4 regions of the Arthrobacter sp. TJ-170 genome follow, and region 1 is predicted to be linked to each of the others. Evidence: riboswitches for the same ligand, from Rfam matches in the RefSeq annotation. Region 1 holds a riboswitch; each other region holds the start of a gene.
The links. Region 1 has a riboswitch for S-adenosylmethionine ahead of AC4D1W_RS05045 (aminotransferase class V-fold PLP-dependent enzyme). Riboswitches for the same ligand answer to the same signal wherever they lie in the genome.

Region 1 (3,201 bases):
CCCAAGGGCCCCCAGGCTGAGAACATCTCCGTTCTCTAACTCTTAGTTTTCAAAGGAAGGGACATCGGCTATCGGCCGATGTCCCTTCCTTGCGTTAAGACCGCAGTCAGCGGGCATCGCCCACGTGCAAGGGCACTCAACGCCCCGGGCATCAGGCCTCCCGCATCTGCGCGTCCCGAGGATATAGGTTGAACAGTATGAACCTCCAGAGCTACAACGATGACCTTCGCCTTGCCCATGTGATGGCCGATTCCGTCGATGACCAGACCATGTCCAGGTTCAAGGCGTTGGATCTGGCGGTTGAGACCAAGCCGGACTACACCCCGGTTACCGATGCAGACAAGTCAGCGGAAGAGGCAATCCGCGGACAACTCTCACGCGCCCGCCCGCGGGATGCCGTGCTCGGCGAGGAATTCGGGAGCAGCGGCGCGGGCTCGCGGCGGTGGATCATCGACCCGATCGACGGCACCAAGAACTTTGTCCGTGGAGTGCCGGTGTGGGCCACACTCATCGCTCTGGTGGATGAGGGCCGCCCCGTCGTCGGCGTCGTCAGCGCTCCCGCCCTCGGGAAACGGTGGTGGGCAGCAACCGGGACGGGAGCTTTCACCGGCAAGTCGCTGGCCGCCGCAACACGCCTCCGGGTCTCAAGCGTGTCTCGTCTGGAAGATGCTTCACTCTCCTACTCGAGCCTGTCGGGATGGAAGGAACGCGGCAACCTCGATGAATTCGTATCTCTCACCGAATCGGTCTGGCGTACACGGGCCTATGGTGACTTCTGGTCATACTGCCTCGTCGCTGAGGGCGCTGTGGACATCGCGTGTGAGCCTGAACTCAACCTGTACGACATGGCCGCCCTGGTACCGATTGTTACGGAAGCCGGTGGCCGGTTCACATCATTGGAAGGCGCGGACGGGCCCTTCGGCGGCAACGCGCTCGCAACCAACAGCACCCTGCATAACGATGTCCTGAAGATGCTCAACCCTTCGCTGGACGATCTGCTCCAGGAGAATACGGGTGCCTGACGTAGCCGCGTAACAAAGCGAGCGGAGGGTCCGGACTGTCTTATTCTGGACTCATTGGTCACGAGTGCCAGCGATAAACCCCGGTTTGCTGGCCGGCAACCCTCCTTCCGCGGTGGGGTGCCCCGGGTGACGACCAGGCCGTTCCAGAAAAGTGGTTCGGCAAGCGCGGGGCCTCCCTTGGCAGGTCCCTTGAGACCACTATGGGGTTAACTTCCGTGAGCAATGCACTTCTAGAGAGCACCAGCGAACTATCCGCGGCACCGCTTGCATCCGTGTTGGGCGCTGAACTGCAGGCGCCGCTGGTTGACGGCACCGCTGTCCGCTACGTCAATCTGGACTACGCCGCTTCGACGCCGGCACTGCAGCAGGTCAATGACTACCTGCAGAGCGTTCTGCCCTACTACGCCAGCGTTCACCGGGGCGCCGGATACGCATCCCAAATTTCAACGTCGCTGTACGAGAATGCACGGAAGACCGTCCGGACCTTCGTCGGCGGTCGTGAAGACGACGCGGTCATCTTCACCCGAAACACCACGGACTCCCTGAATCTCCTGGCAGGTTGCGTACCTGGAGACGGCGAGGTCCTTTACCTCGACCTGGAACACCATGCCAATCTCCTGCCCTGGCTGGGCCGCCCCCATCGCGGACTCGTCGCCGCCGACACGATAGAGGCGACGTTTACCGCTGTGGAGGAGGTGCTGGCTTCCGGGGGAATCAACCTGCTTGCCGTAACCGGTGCCTCAAACGTGACCGGTGAGGTTCTGCCCATCAACCGGCTCGCCGCCCTCGCCCATGCTCATGGCGCACGCATCGTCGTCGACGCAGCCCAACTGGCACCGCACCGACGGATGGATATCGGGCATGACGGCATCGATTACGTCGCTTTCTCCGGACACAAGCTGTATGCACCGTTCGGCTCCGGAGTTTTGGTCGGCAGGCCTGACTGGCTTGACGTCGGAACACCCCACCTTGCCGGCGGCGGCGCCGTGAAGGCGGTGAAGGTCGATTCAGTTTCCTGGACAACCGGCCCTGCACGGCATGAAGGCGGGTCGCCGAACGTCCTGGGCGCAGCAGCGCTTGCCCACGCGACGGAGGTTATCGCAGCCCTGGACGCGGAAGACTGGCTCCGCCATGAATCAGATTTGCGAAACGCCCTGGTGGACGGGCTCTCCGCCCTTACCGGCGTCACCGTACACCGCATCTTCTCCGACAGCACCGACGCAATCGGTGTAGTGAACTTCTCCGTCCACGGTTACGACGCCGGCCTCGTCGCCGCCTACCTTTCCGCGGAGCATGGCGTGGGGTTGCGGGACGGGAAGTTCTGCGCCCACCCGCTGCTGAAGCGCCTGGGCCTGCCATCGGGATCGCTGCGCGCAAGCTTCGGGCTTGGATCGCGGCAGGACGATGTCGACAGGCTGCTCACCGGCCTCGCCTCACTCATCCGGGATGGGCTGGGAACCGACTATGTTGTCGACGCAGGGCGTTGGGTACCGGCTGTCGAGACCCGTTCCTTCCCGGATTGGGCTCCGCACACTCCGGGAACTGCGGGCGCAGCACCCTGCACAGCTGACTGATGGCGCGCTGACACTCCCGTTTCCCGAGCAGTCGAGACCGGGTGATTTAATTGACGGGTTCTGATCAAGTATCGACAGGAGCTATCGTCATGGGCGTTGGGGGTCCGCGCCTCGCTGAGCACCGCCGTCGTGAGTTGGCTCGGGGCTATCTGCAGGACAGTGAGCGCTATGAGCGCGTCCGTCCGGGGTATCCCCCGGAATGTGTGGACTGGCTCGTCCCGCGGGATGCACGGAGCGCTGCCGATATCGGGGCGGGAACAGGAAAGTTCACTAGGGAGCTCATCCACCGTTGCCCTGAGGTGACGGCGATCGATCCGTCGGAGGACATGCTCTCCGTCCTAGGACAGCAGCTCCCGGCGGTGGAGAAAGTTCAGGGCACGGCCGAGGCATCCGGTCTCGGCACTGCGAGCGTTGATGTTGTTTCAATCGCCCAGGCCTGGCACTGGTGCGACGCGGCGTCGGCGAGCGCGGAAGCGGCGCGCATCCTGGTACCGGGAGGAGTCCTCGGCCTTGTCTGGAATCAGCTGGATGTCAGCGTGCCGTGGGTGCACCGGCTCTCCCGCATCATGCATGCCGGAGACGTGTTCCGGCCGAACTACCGTCCC
Region 2 (3,201 bases), on a different contig from region 1:
TGAGGTGACCTTGTCGACGGAATAGGCGACGTCCTGCATCAACGGGAACCAGGTGAAACCCGGCCCCTGGGCTACGGGTGCGCGGAGGGAAGCCACCGTGAATTCGTCCGGCAGGGACTCGAGGATGCCCATCAGGTCTTCCTCGTTGGCCATGTGACCGTGCAGCAGCACGAGCAGGGGCGTACCCTCTCGCTCATCCTCGGGTTTCGACCAGACAACCACTTGCGCGTTTCCTGGTGGATTTCCAGGTTCAGGGACAATTCCGGAAGCGGACACAGCGGAGCCGTCGGGTGAGAGAGAATTTGTCATTGCTCCATAGTGGCACGGGTCCACGCGGCGCTACTCCAGACAACGCAGGTTGTCCCGAGGCACGGCCAAATAGCGTCGGCTCTTGTGTTGCACCTGGTGCCTGCACTGGACCCCTTTCTGCAGCGCGCCGCCCACGAATCTCGCCAGAAGGGTGGTGGGGGTTCGGCCAGGGTGGTGTAGGTTTGCCGCCGAATGAAGTGATGCCCGGTGCGCCGGCGTCGTCGTGTCCGGCGGACCAGACGCCTTCGGTTTTGAGCATGTGGCGGAGCTTGCACCTGGGTTGGAGGTTGTGCATGGCAGTTTTCCCGCCGTGCGCCCATGGAGTGACGTGGTCGATTTCGCAGGACATCGATGAGCGGTTGCAGCCGGGATGGACGCAGGTGGGGTTGGTGATTCGTACCCAGTCCTGCAGGTGTTTGGGTGGCCGGTACCTGTCCCTGCCGACGCTGAGCACGGCCCCCGTTTCCGGGTGGACCAGAATCCTGGTGAAACTGGGTGCATGCGCGGCGAGGTGGCAATCGGAAGTCAGGACACCATTGACTCGGAACTCACGCGCCGTCGTCGTCGTGGTAGAACGCGGCCTCAAGCGCCGGTTCGAGCTGAGCTATCTCGGTGAGGAACGCATCATGTCCGATTGGTGAGGCGATGGTGTGCACGGCCACGTTGCCGGGCAGGGCGGATGCCAGCTCATGCGACTGGGAGGGCCAGTACAGCCGGTCGGAGGCAACCGCCGCGACGAAGAACTTCGCCGTGGCATCGGCCAGCGCGGTGGTCAGGCTGCCGCGGCCGCGTGCGACGTCGTGGCTCATCAGCGCCTCGGTGAGGATCAGGTAGCTGTTGGCATCGAACCGTCCAACCAGCTTGTCCGCCTGATGGTCCAGGTAGCTCTCCACCTGGTAGCGGCCGCGGCCATGCGGCAGAGGTGACCCGAAAGGTTCCTCAATGCCCTGGGCCGCGCGGCCGAACCGGTGGCCGAACTCGGCCTCCGAGCGGTACGTGATATGTGCGATCCGCCGTGCCAGACCCAATCCGTGCTCCGGACCGGCCGATCCGTAGTAGTCGCCGCCGGCGAACCGCGGATCGAGCCTGATTGCCTGTACCTGAGCCTGCGCGAAGGCGATCTGCTCAGCCGTGCTTGCCGCTCCGCAGGCGATGACGGCGCAGCGCTGAACGCGTTTCGGGTAGGTCACTGCCCACTCAAGCGCCCGCGCGCCTCCCATGGAGCCGCCGAGCACCGAGTGCCATGAGTCAATACCCAGAAGGTCCGCGAGCAGCGCCTCGGCGCGCACGGAATCGCGGATGGTGACGAAGGGAAACCTCGAGCCCCACGGCCTGCCCTCCGGATCGAGCGACGCGGGACCCGTGGACCCGTAGCAGCCGCCCAGCATATTGATGGACACGACGAAGTACCTGTCGGTGTCGATGGTCCTACCGGGACCAACCAGGCCGTCCCACCAGCCGTCTTCTGTTGAATTTCCCCTGGCGACGTGGGAACTGCCCGTGAGCGCGTGCTCAATGAGCACCGCATTGGAGGCGTCCGCGTTGAGGGTGCCCCACGTCTCGTAGGCCAGAACGACGTCGGGCAGGTGCCCGCCGGTTTCCAGCGTGAGGGGGCCGATGGAAAGCCGCGGCACGACGACGCCGTCAACGGACTCCGCCTCGTGGTGCGGTTCCGCTGTGGTGATCCCTGTCAAACCTGCCGCCTTTGTGAATCGCGCTTGCTCCTGCACACCTCGTGCAGGGCCTGGTCGTCACCCGGGGCACCCCACCGCGAGAGGAGGGTTGCCGGACAGTAAGCCGGGGCTGGTGGCGGGAAGGAACCCACCGCACTGTCACTCGTGACCTCGTACAAGAAAACCCGACCAGGATGGGAAAGGGCAAGTATTGTGACTCGCGGTGAAATGGTCCGGCGTTGACTGGGCCGGCGGGAACGCTTGAGTGGGGCCGCCTCCGTCTATGGGCAACGGGCCGCCCCACTCAAGGGGGACGCCCAGTGGGCGTCCCTGCAGGAAACTCCGGCGGTCTCGGAACCGGGCTCCCTGTCCGCTCCACTATCCGTGGCTGACCTTGGGGTTTGCTTGGGCACTTCACCCCGATAGCTATGACTTAGGTAACCCTAAGTCGAGGCGTGCATCACAAAGTGCCAAAATGGGGCCATGCGCCTGGATCATGTGTCTTATGCCTGCGAACCCGACGGCCTGACGGCCACTGCGGACCGGATTTCCGACGCCCTGGGCGTGGAATTCGTGAAGGGTGGAGTACACCCCCGGTTCGGCACCCGCAACATGATTTGCCCACTGGCCAACGGCCAGTATCTGGAGGTTGTCGAGGTACTCGACCATCCTGCGTCGGACAAGGCACCTTTCGGCCAGGCCGTGCGTGCCCGGTCCGAGGCCGGCGGCGGCTGGATGGGCTGGTGTGTGGCCGTTGACGATCTTGCACCTTTCGAAGAGCGACTGGGCCGCAGCGCCGTACCCGGTAACCGCAAGTTCCCTGATGGTCAGGAGCTGACCTGGCAGCAGATCGGCATCAAGGGCCTGATCGCTGACCCGCAGGTTCCCTACATGATCCGCTGGGATGACGGCACGGAGTCCCTCCACCCGTCCCAGGCGCGGCCCGCGTCGGTACGCCTCAGGGCGCTGACCATCGCAGGGTCCGCCGAGCGTGTGACGGAATGGCTCGGCACCCCCGCCAACCACCCCCTGGACGACGTTGACGTGGAGTGGATTGCCCCCAACGGCACACCGGGCATCATGTCGGTCACGTTCGAGACCCCGAAGGGCTCCGTCAGGATCTAGTCAAGGCCTGCCTCGCGCCGAGCTAGTTCCCGATGCCGATGGCAGGGCCGAACAGAGCAAAGCCGACAAAGCCCGCAATGTCGAGGAACGCATG
Region 3 (3,201 bases), on a different contig from region 1:
CATCATGATTGCCGAACGTGCCGCCGCCCACCTCACCGGCCGTGACGCCGTAGGCGCCAATAAGGAACAAGTCAACGACATGAGGACAGAAACAAAATCAGCGCTCTGAAACTCTCGTAGAAAGATGGGGTGGCGGCTTACGCCCAGCCGCCGCCCCTATTCCTCAAGCCCGGCAAGTTTGAGGAATAGCGGCGCAATAGTTGGCCGCGGTGATGATCTTGTAATGGCAACTGTGCCGGAGGGTAGAAGCCGCTACTCCCCCTACGCCTCTTTCGCTGCACGGAAGCCGGTCTCGAGGTCCGCAAGGATGTCGTCGATATGCTCGAGCCCCACGGAGAGCCGGACCAGCCCCGGGGCCACGCCGGCCACGACCTGCTGTTCGGGGGAAAGCTGGCTGTGCGTAGTGGATGCCGGGTGGATGACCAGGGAACGGACATCTCCGATGTTCGCAACGTGCGAGTGCAGTTCGAGGGCGTCCACAAACCGCTTACCTGCCTCGGCTCCGCCCGCGAGGTTGAACGAGACAATCGCACCGGTCCCCTTCGGGCCGTACTTGCGTCCACGCTCGTACCAGGGGCTTGACGGAAGCCCGGCGTAGGCGACCGATTCGACGTCGTCCCTTGCCTCCAGCCAGCGGGCAACTTCCCCCGCGTTGGCGACGTGGCGTTCCATCCGCAAGCTCAACGTCTCAAGGCCCTGGGAGATCAGGAAGGCGTTGAAGGGCGACACCGCCGAGCCCAGGTCCCGCAGGAGTTGGACGCGGGCCTTGATGATGTAGGACAGGTTGGCACCCAGGGTGCCGCCTTCTCCGAGGTCGCGGCTGTAGACCAGCCCGTTGTAGGTGGGGTCCGGGGTGTTGAAGCCGGGGAAGCGCTCCGGGTCCTTGCCGAAATCGAACTTGCCGGAATCCACTATGACCCCAGCGATCGCCGTGCCGTGGCCGCCAAGGTATTTGGTCGCTGAGTGGACCACGATGTCCGCGCCCCACTCGAGCGGCCGGATCAGGTACGGCGTCGACAGCGTGTTGTCGACGATCAGCGGCACCCCTGCTTCATGGGCAGTGCGGGAAACACCCTCGATGTCGAGGACGTCCTGCCGGGGATTGGACACAACCTCGGCGAAGAAGAGCTTAGTGTTCGGCTGCACGGCGTCGCGCCATTGGTCGAGATTGTCGGGGTCGGCCACGAAGGTGACGGAGATGCCAAACTTCTTCAGCGTGTGCGCAAACAGGTTGTAGGTCCCGCCGTACAGGCTGGGGCTGGCGACGATGTGATCGCCGGCCTCGGCAACATTCAGGACCGCGAAGGTTTCCGCCGCCTGCCCAGAGCTGAGAAGGAGGGCAGCCAGACCGCCCTCCAGGCTGGCGATCCGCTGCTCCACCGCGTCCTGGGTGGGATTACCGATGCGCGTGTAGATGGGCGCCAGCTCAGCCAGCGCGAAGCGGTTCGCAGCGCTCTCGGCGCTGGGGAACACAAAGGACGTGGTCTGGTAGATGGGCAGTGCCCGGGCACCGGTGGTGGCGTCAGGCTCCTGCCCGGCGTGGATCTGGCGTGTTTCGAAGGACCATCCGTTGGACATTCAAGGCTCCTCTACTTTGGGCCCGGCATGCTCGGAGCACCACGGGCCGCGCTTGCCATCCGACCCTTCGCCGGACAGCCGGGTCCTCACCCGGGGCACCCCGCCGCGGATGGAGGGTTGCCGGCCAGCGAGCCGGGGCTTAATGCTGGCGCTCATGACCTGAGGCAAGTGTAGGCAGGCGAACTGTGTTGGGTACCAAGATGACGAAGATGTACCTGTCGCGCGAAGCCCACGTCAGTCGTCCCAAGATCCTTACATGGCGCCCGGGTTAGCTTTTGCTAAGCACGGGGGATGAATCTGGACGGGGGCGCACAGATGTCGCGACTTGTATCCGCGGTTGTGATCGTCTCCCTGCTGGTCGCCGGATACGGGGCTTCGGCTACGGCTACGGCGTCGGCCGAGCCTCCGAGCGCGACCGGAGCACACGATCACGTTCCGGTGCCGCAAGCTGTCGCCACGGAGGCGGGATCGGAGCCCGAAAAGGCCACCGGAAACCTGACCGTTCAGGCCGTCGCAAATGGGTCGCAGGGGTCCTGGGGCCCGACGATCAGCTTCCCGCTTGTCCCGGCTGCGGCGGCGCTGCTGCCGGGCAACAAGCTGCTGACCTGGTCCGCCTACTCTTCCACCACGTATGGCGGGGCCCGGGGATACACTCAGACGTCCATTCTGGACCTCACCACCGGCGAGGTGAGCCAGACCCAGGTATCCAACACCGGTCACGACATGTTCTGCCCCGGGACGTCAATGCTGCCGGACGGGCAGATCATGGTCAGTGGGGGCAGCAACAGCACGAAGACCTCGCTGTACAACCCTGCGACGAACACCTGGACCGCGGGGCCGGACATGAAGATCGCCCGCGGATACCAGTCCAACCTGACCACGTCCACCGGCGAGGTGTTTACCATCGGCGGGTCATGGTCCGGCGGCGTCGGCAACAAGCACGGCGAGGTGTGGTCCGCCGCCGACGGCTGGCGAACGCTGCCGCTTGTGCCGTCCGACAGCATTCTGACCAACGATCCTGCCGGCGAATACCGGTCCGACAATCATGCCTGGTTGTTTGCCGCCCCCGGTGGCCGGGCGTTCCACGCCGGGCCGAGCCGGCAGATGAACTGGATCTCGAGCACAGGCAATGGCAGCATCAGTTCGGCCGGTCTGCGGTCCGATAGCCCGGACGCAATGAACGGCAACGCCGTGATGTACGACGTCGGAAAGATTCTCACCGTGGGTGGAGCGACCGACTACGTGGGCAGAAATGCCACGGCGCGGGCGGACACCATCGACATCAATAACGGACTCACAGTGGCCCGGACCTCGGACATGGCCGTCAACCGGACGTTCGCGAATGGAGTCGCGCTGCCCGATGGCCAGGTGTTGGTGGTCGGCGGTGAGGCCGGTGCTGCTTCGAGGGCCCCAGAAATCTGGGACCCGGAGACCGGACAGTGGACCACGCTCGCCCCGATGGCCACTCCCCGCGCCTATCACAGCGTTGCCCTGCTGCTCCCGGATGGCCAGGTCTTCGTCGGCGGTGGTGGCCTGTGCGGCAATTGCACGACGAATAACTTGAACGGACAGATTTTCACGCCGCCTTACCTGCTGAACGCAGACGGCAGCCCGCGCACCCGG
Region 4 (3,201 bases), on a different contig from region 1:
TGCTTTTCTCATGGTGATTCCTCCCGTGATCACCCCTGAACACCGGGGGTGGAAGTGGCCACTCGACCCCTCTGCCGGGAAGACGCTCGAACTACCCCGAATGGTTCAATGTGCGGTCGAACTCACAGCTGAATCCCAGATTCAGCCTGCGGCGAGGGCCTTGCCGAGGTCCGTCTGAAGATCACTTACGTCCTCAAGACCCACCGAGAGCCGGATAACGCCGTCCGACAGCCCGATGGCCGCGCGCCCTTCAGCACCCATAGCACGGTGGGTCGTGGTGGCAGGGTGGGTGATCAGTGTCTTCGAATCGCCAAGGTTGTTGGAGATGTCGATGATGTCCAGCGCATCGAGCAGTGCGAACGCCCGCTCCTTCGCCCGGCCCTCGGGGGCGTCCAGTTCGAATGTGACCACCGTGCCACCGGCCGTCATCTGGGCAGCGGCGAGATCGAACTGCGGGTGAGATTCGAGCAGGGGATAGCGCACCCAGGTCACTGCCGGTTGAGCTTCCAGCCAGCGGGCGAGGGTCAGCGCCGAGGACGAGGAGTGGTTGACCCGCAGGGAGAGCGTCTCGAGTCCCTTCAGGAGGGTCCAGGCGTTGAAGGAGGACAGGGCCGGACCGGTGTGCCGCATGAGGGTCTTCACCGGACCCTCGATGAATTCCTTGCGGCCGAGAATTGCGCCGCCCAGGACCCTGCCCTGGCCGTCCATGTGCTTGGTGCCGGAATAGACAACGACGTCGGCACCCAGTTCCGTGCACCGCTGCAACAGCGGTGTGGCAAAGACATTGTCCACGACGACCTGCGCGCCCGCGGCATGGCCGAGTTCCACGACTGCCCGGATGTCGACGATTTCCTGCATCGGGTTCGAAGGGGATTCGAAGAACACCGCGGTGGTATGGACGCTCAACGCTTCTTCCCACTGGTCGAGGTCCCAGCCGTCCACGAAGACCGTCTCCACGCCCCAGCGCGGGAGGACTTCATTCAGGATGACGAAGCAGGAGCCGAACAGGCTGCGGGAGGCGACTACGCGGTCGCCGGCAGCCAGGAGCGCTCCGAGCGCGGTGAAGACGGCGGACATACCGCTGGCGGTGGCGAAGCACGCTTCCGCTCCTTCAAGAAGACGCAGTCGTTCCTGAAACATGGCGACTGTGGGGTTGCCGTACCGGGAGTAGACAAAGCGGTCGACGTCGCCGGTGAACGCGGCCTCCGCCGCAGCCGCGGAGGAATACACGAATCCCGAGTTCAGGAAGAGGGCCTCGGACGTTTCCTCGAAATTGGACCGTGCGAGCCCACCGCGGACGGCGAGGGTGTCGGGCGACCAGGCGGCGGTGTCGTCGTCCGGCCGTTGGATCCGGGGGTAGCCACCGTTGCCGGCGATCGGCTCCCGACCCGCTGCCGGAGAGAACGACGACGGCGTGGACTCACTCACCGGCGTCGCCCTGCCCGTTGGCCCGACTGGCAGCCGCGGATTCGGCACTGCCGGATTCAGGGGTACCGGATTCGGCGTGGGCGGTGGTCGCAAGGCCGCTGGAGCGCCAGCCGCCGTTCGCCTCGAAACCGTGCAGCACGTTGTAGGCGGTGTGCCCGGCAGCCGTTGCACTCTGCGCCGCGGCAACCGAGCGGACGCCCGAGCGGCAGAGGAACAGCAGTTCCCTGCCCTTGAGGCCGTTCAGCTGGTTGAGGAAGGAGACATTGCGGGTGCCGTCGGAACGGTTCCACTCCAGGAAGAGGGGGACGGTCCCGGCATCGGTGAGGTCAGGGACGCCGACGGTCTGCCACTCCTCGACTGTGCGGACATCCACGAGGACGGCGCCCTTGCTGACGCGTTCCACCGCTTCGCGCGGCGTGATGTCTCCGGCGTAGCCGTTGCCTGGCTGCTGATGGGGGGTGTAATGCTGTGACACTGTGTCTCCTCACGCTGTGCACGCTGGTGATCGTGGATCCTGATCGGTGTGCCGAGTAGTCACCTGAGGCACCCCGCCGTGAAAGAGGGTTGCCGGCCAGCAAGTCAGGGCTTGGCACTGGCGCTCGTTACTCCGGATTGAACCTAGCACCGGTAACCCGGTCTGCCACGCTGTGCCGTAATGTGCGGTAACGCCTGCGCGTGCGCTATATGTTCCGGTTCAGGAGACTGCCTGCACCAGGGCTCCGAGTTCGGCGGTCAACTCGGGAGACACCGTGACCGGCTTCCCGTCAATCGACCCGACTTCGGCGAGCAGGCGGACGCTCGAAATCAACCAGACGCCCTCGGAGTTGAACAGGTCCTCCGGCACCAGTGGGCCATAACCGAGTTCCCAGCCCGCATCACGGGCGGTCGCGAACAAGGCCCCCTGCGACGTTCCGGGCAGGATCCCGCTCTCCAGCTGCGGTGTGATGAGTTGCTTGACGCCGTCGGTCACCCGGGCAATCAGGACCGTCGACGTCGGGCCTTCGAGCACCTTGCCGTCGGTGGAGGTGAAGATGACGTCGTGGGCGCCGTGGGAGCGGGCGTAGCGGAGGGCGGCCATGTTCACCGCGTAGGAGAGAGTCTTGGCCCCCATCAGCAGCCACGGCGCGCGCTGCGCGACGGTGCTGTCATAACCGCGGTCCAGGAGGAGTACCGAGAGGCGCTGCCCGCGCAGCCCCTTGGGTAGCGGTGAGACCAGCACCCAGGAGGTCGCACCGGCCCCTTCCTCCCCGCGGGTGGCGACGAGTTTGACCACCAGTTCGCCGTCGTCGCCGGTTTCCTTCAGCGCGGTGGCGATGGCGCGTTCCCACGCGTCCGACGGCGGCACCTTCAGTTCCAGCGCCTCGGCAGAGGTCGCCAGCCGGGCCAGATGCGCCTGCAGCTTCCGGGGCGCGCCGTTGACGGCGAGCATGGTCTCGAAGATGCCGTCGCCGCGCGTGATCCCGGTGTCAGTGACCTTGAGCTGCGGCTGCGTCGCGTCAGCGATCCGGCCGGCGGGGGAGGAGGAGTCCAGGAACACCAGAACAGTCATGGGCACCAGCCTAGCGACCGAGGGCCCCGGGGCGAGCGCTATGGGCCGGCGTTCTCAGGAATCGGGATTGCTTTCCTCGTTCAGGCCGCGCTGTGCCCAGTCCGCTTCGTCAGAGGCCTCCTCAGGGAGGGGATCGGTGGCGTCCGGAACCTGGTCTAGTGCGTAGTCGATGAGCCCGGCGTCGACCCGCTCCTGCTCCGTGGCTGCCGCCAGGGCGTCATCAT

Region 2: linked by a shared signal. The riboswitch ahead of metX (homoserine O-acetyltransferase MetX) and the one ahead of AC4D1W_RS05045 (aminotransferase class V-fold PLP-dependent enzyme) in region 1 are both predicted to bind S-adenosylmethionine.
Region 3: linked by a shared signal. The riboswitch ahead of AC4D1W_RS15285 (bifunctional o-acetylhomoserine/o-acetylserine sulfhydrylase) and the one ahead of AC4D1W_RS05045 (aminotransferase class V-fold PLP-dependent enzyme) in region 1 are both predicted to bind S-adenosylmethionine.
Region 4: linked by a shared signal. The riboswitch ahead of AC4D1W_RS09755 (rhodanese-like domain-containing protein) and the one ahead of AC4D1W_RS05045 (aminotransferase class V-fold PLP-dependent enzyme) in region 1 are both predicted to bind S-adenosylmethionine.

Annotation. Positions count from the first base shown of each region.
Region 1 covers NZ_JBZCNL010000002.1:228,864-232,064, forward strand. The annotation lists gene AC4D1W_RS05035 (cold-shock protein) at 1-39, shown strand, start outside; gene hisN (histidinol-phosphatase) at 198-1,022, shown strand; SAM riboswitch class IV at 1,079-1,194, shown strand; gene AC4D1W_RS05045 (aminotransferase class V-fold PLP-dependent enzyme) at 1,223-2,596, shown strand; gene AC4D1W_RS05050 (class I SAM-dependent methyltransferase) at 2,686-3,201, shown strand, end outside.
Region 2 covers NZ_JBZCNL010000001.1:685,140-688,340, reverse strand. The annotation lists gene AC4D1W_RS03215 (alpha/beta hydrolase) at 1-309, opposite strand, end outside; gene AC4D1W_RS03210 (HNH endonuclease signature motif containing protein) at 251-763, opposite strand; gene metX (homoserine O-acetyltransferase MetX) at 858-2,003, opposite strand; SAM riboswitch class IV at 2,019-2,153, opposite strand; gene AC4D1W_RS03200 (VOC family protein) at 2,466-3,107, shown strand; gene AC4D1W_RS03195 (CPBP family intramembrane glutamic endopeptidase) at 3,130-3,201, opposite strand, start outside.
Region 3 covers NZ_JBZCNL010000009.1:58,146-61,346, reverse strand. The annotation lists gene AC4D1W_RS15290 (GMC family oxidoreductase) at 1-109, shown strand, start outside; gene AC4D1W_RS15285 (bifunctional o-acetylhomoserine/o-acetylserine sulfhydrylase) at 262-1,578, opposite strand; SAM riboswitch class IV at 1,622-1,738, opposite strand; gene AC4D1W_RS15280 (galactose oxidase-like domain-containing protein) at 1,894-3,201, shown strand, end outside.
Region 4 covers NZ_JBZCNL010000004.1:225,072-228,272, reverse strand. The annotation lists gene AC4D1W_RS09765 (COG4315 family predicted lipoprotein) at 1-12, opposite strand, end outside; gene AC4D1W_RS09760 (O-succinylhomoserine sulfhydrylase) at 142-1,350, opposite strand; gene AC4D1W_RS09755 (rhodanese-like domain-containing protein) at 1,421-1,903, opposite strand; SAM riboswitch class IV at 1,910-2,035, opposite strand; gene AC4D1W_RS09750 (aminodeoxychorismate lyase) at 2,123-2,977, opposite strand; gene AC4D1W_RS09745 (hypothetical protein) at 3,032-3,201, opposite strand, start outside.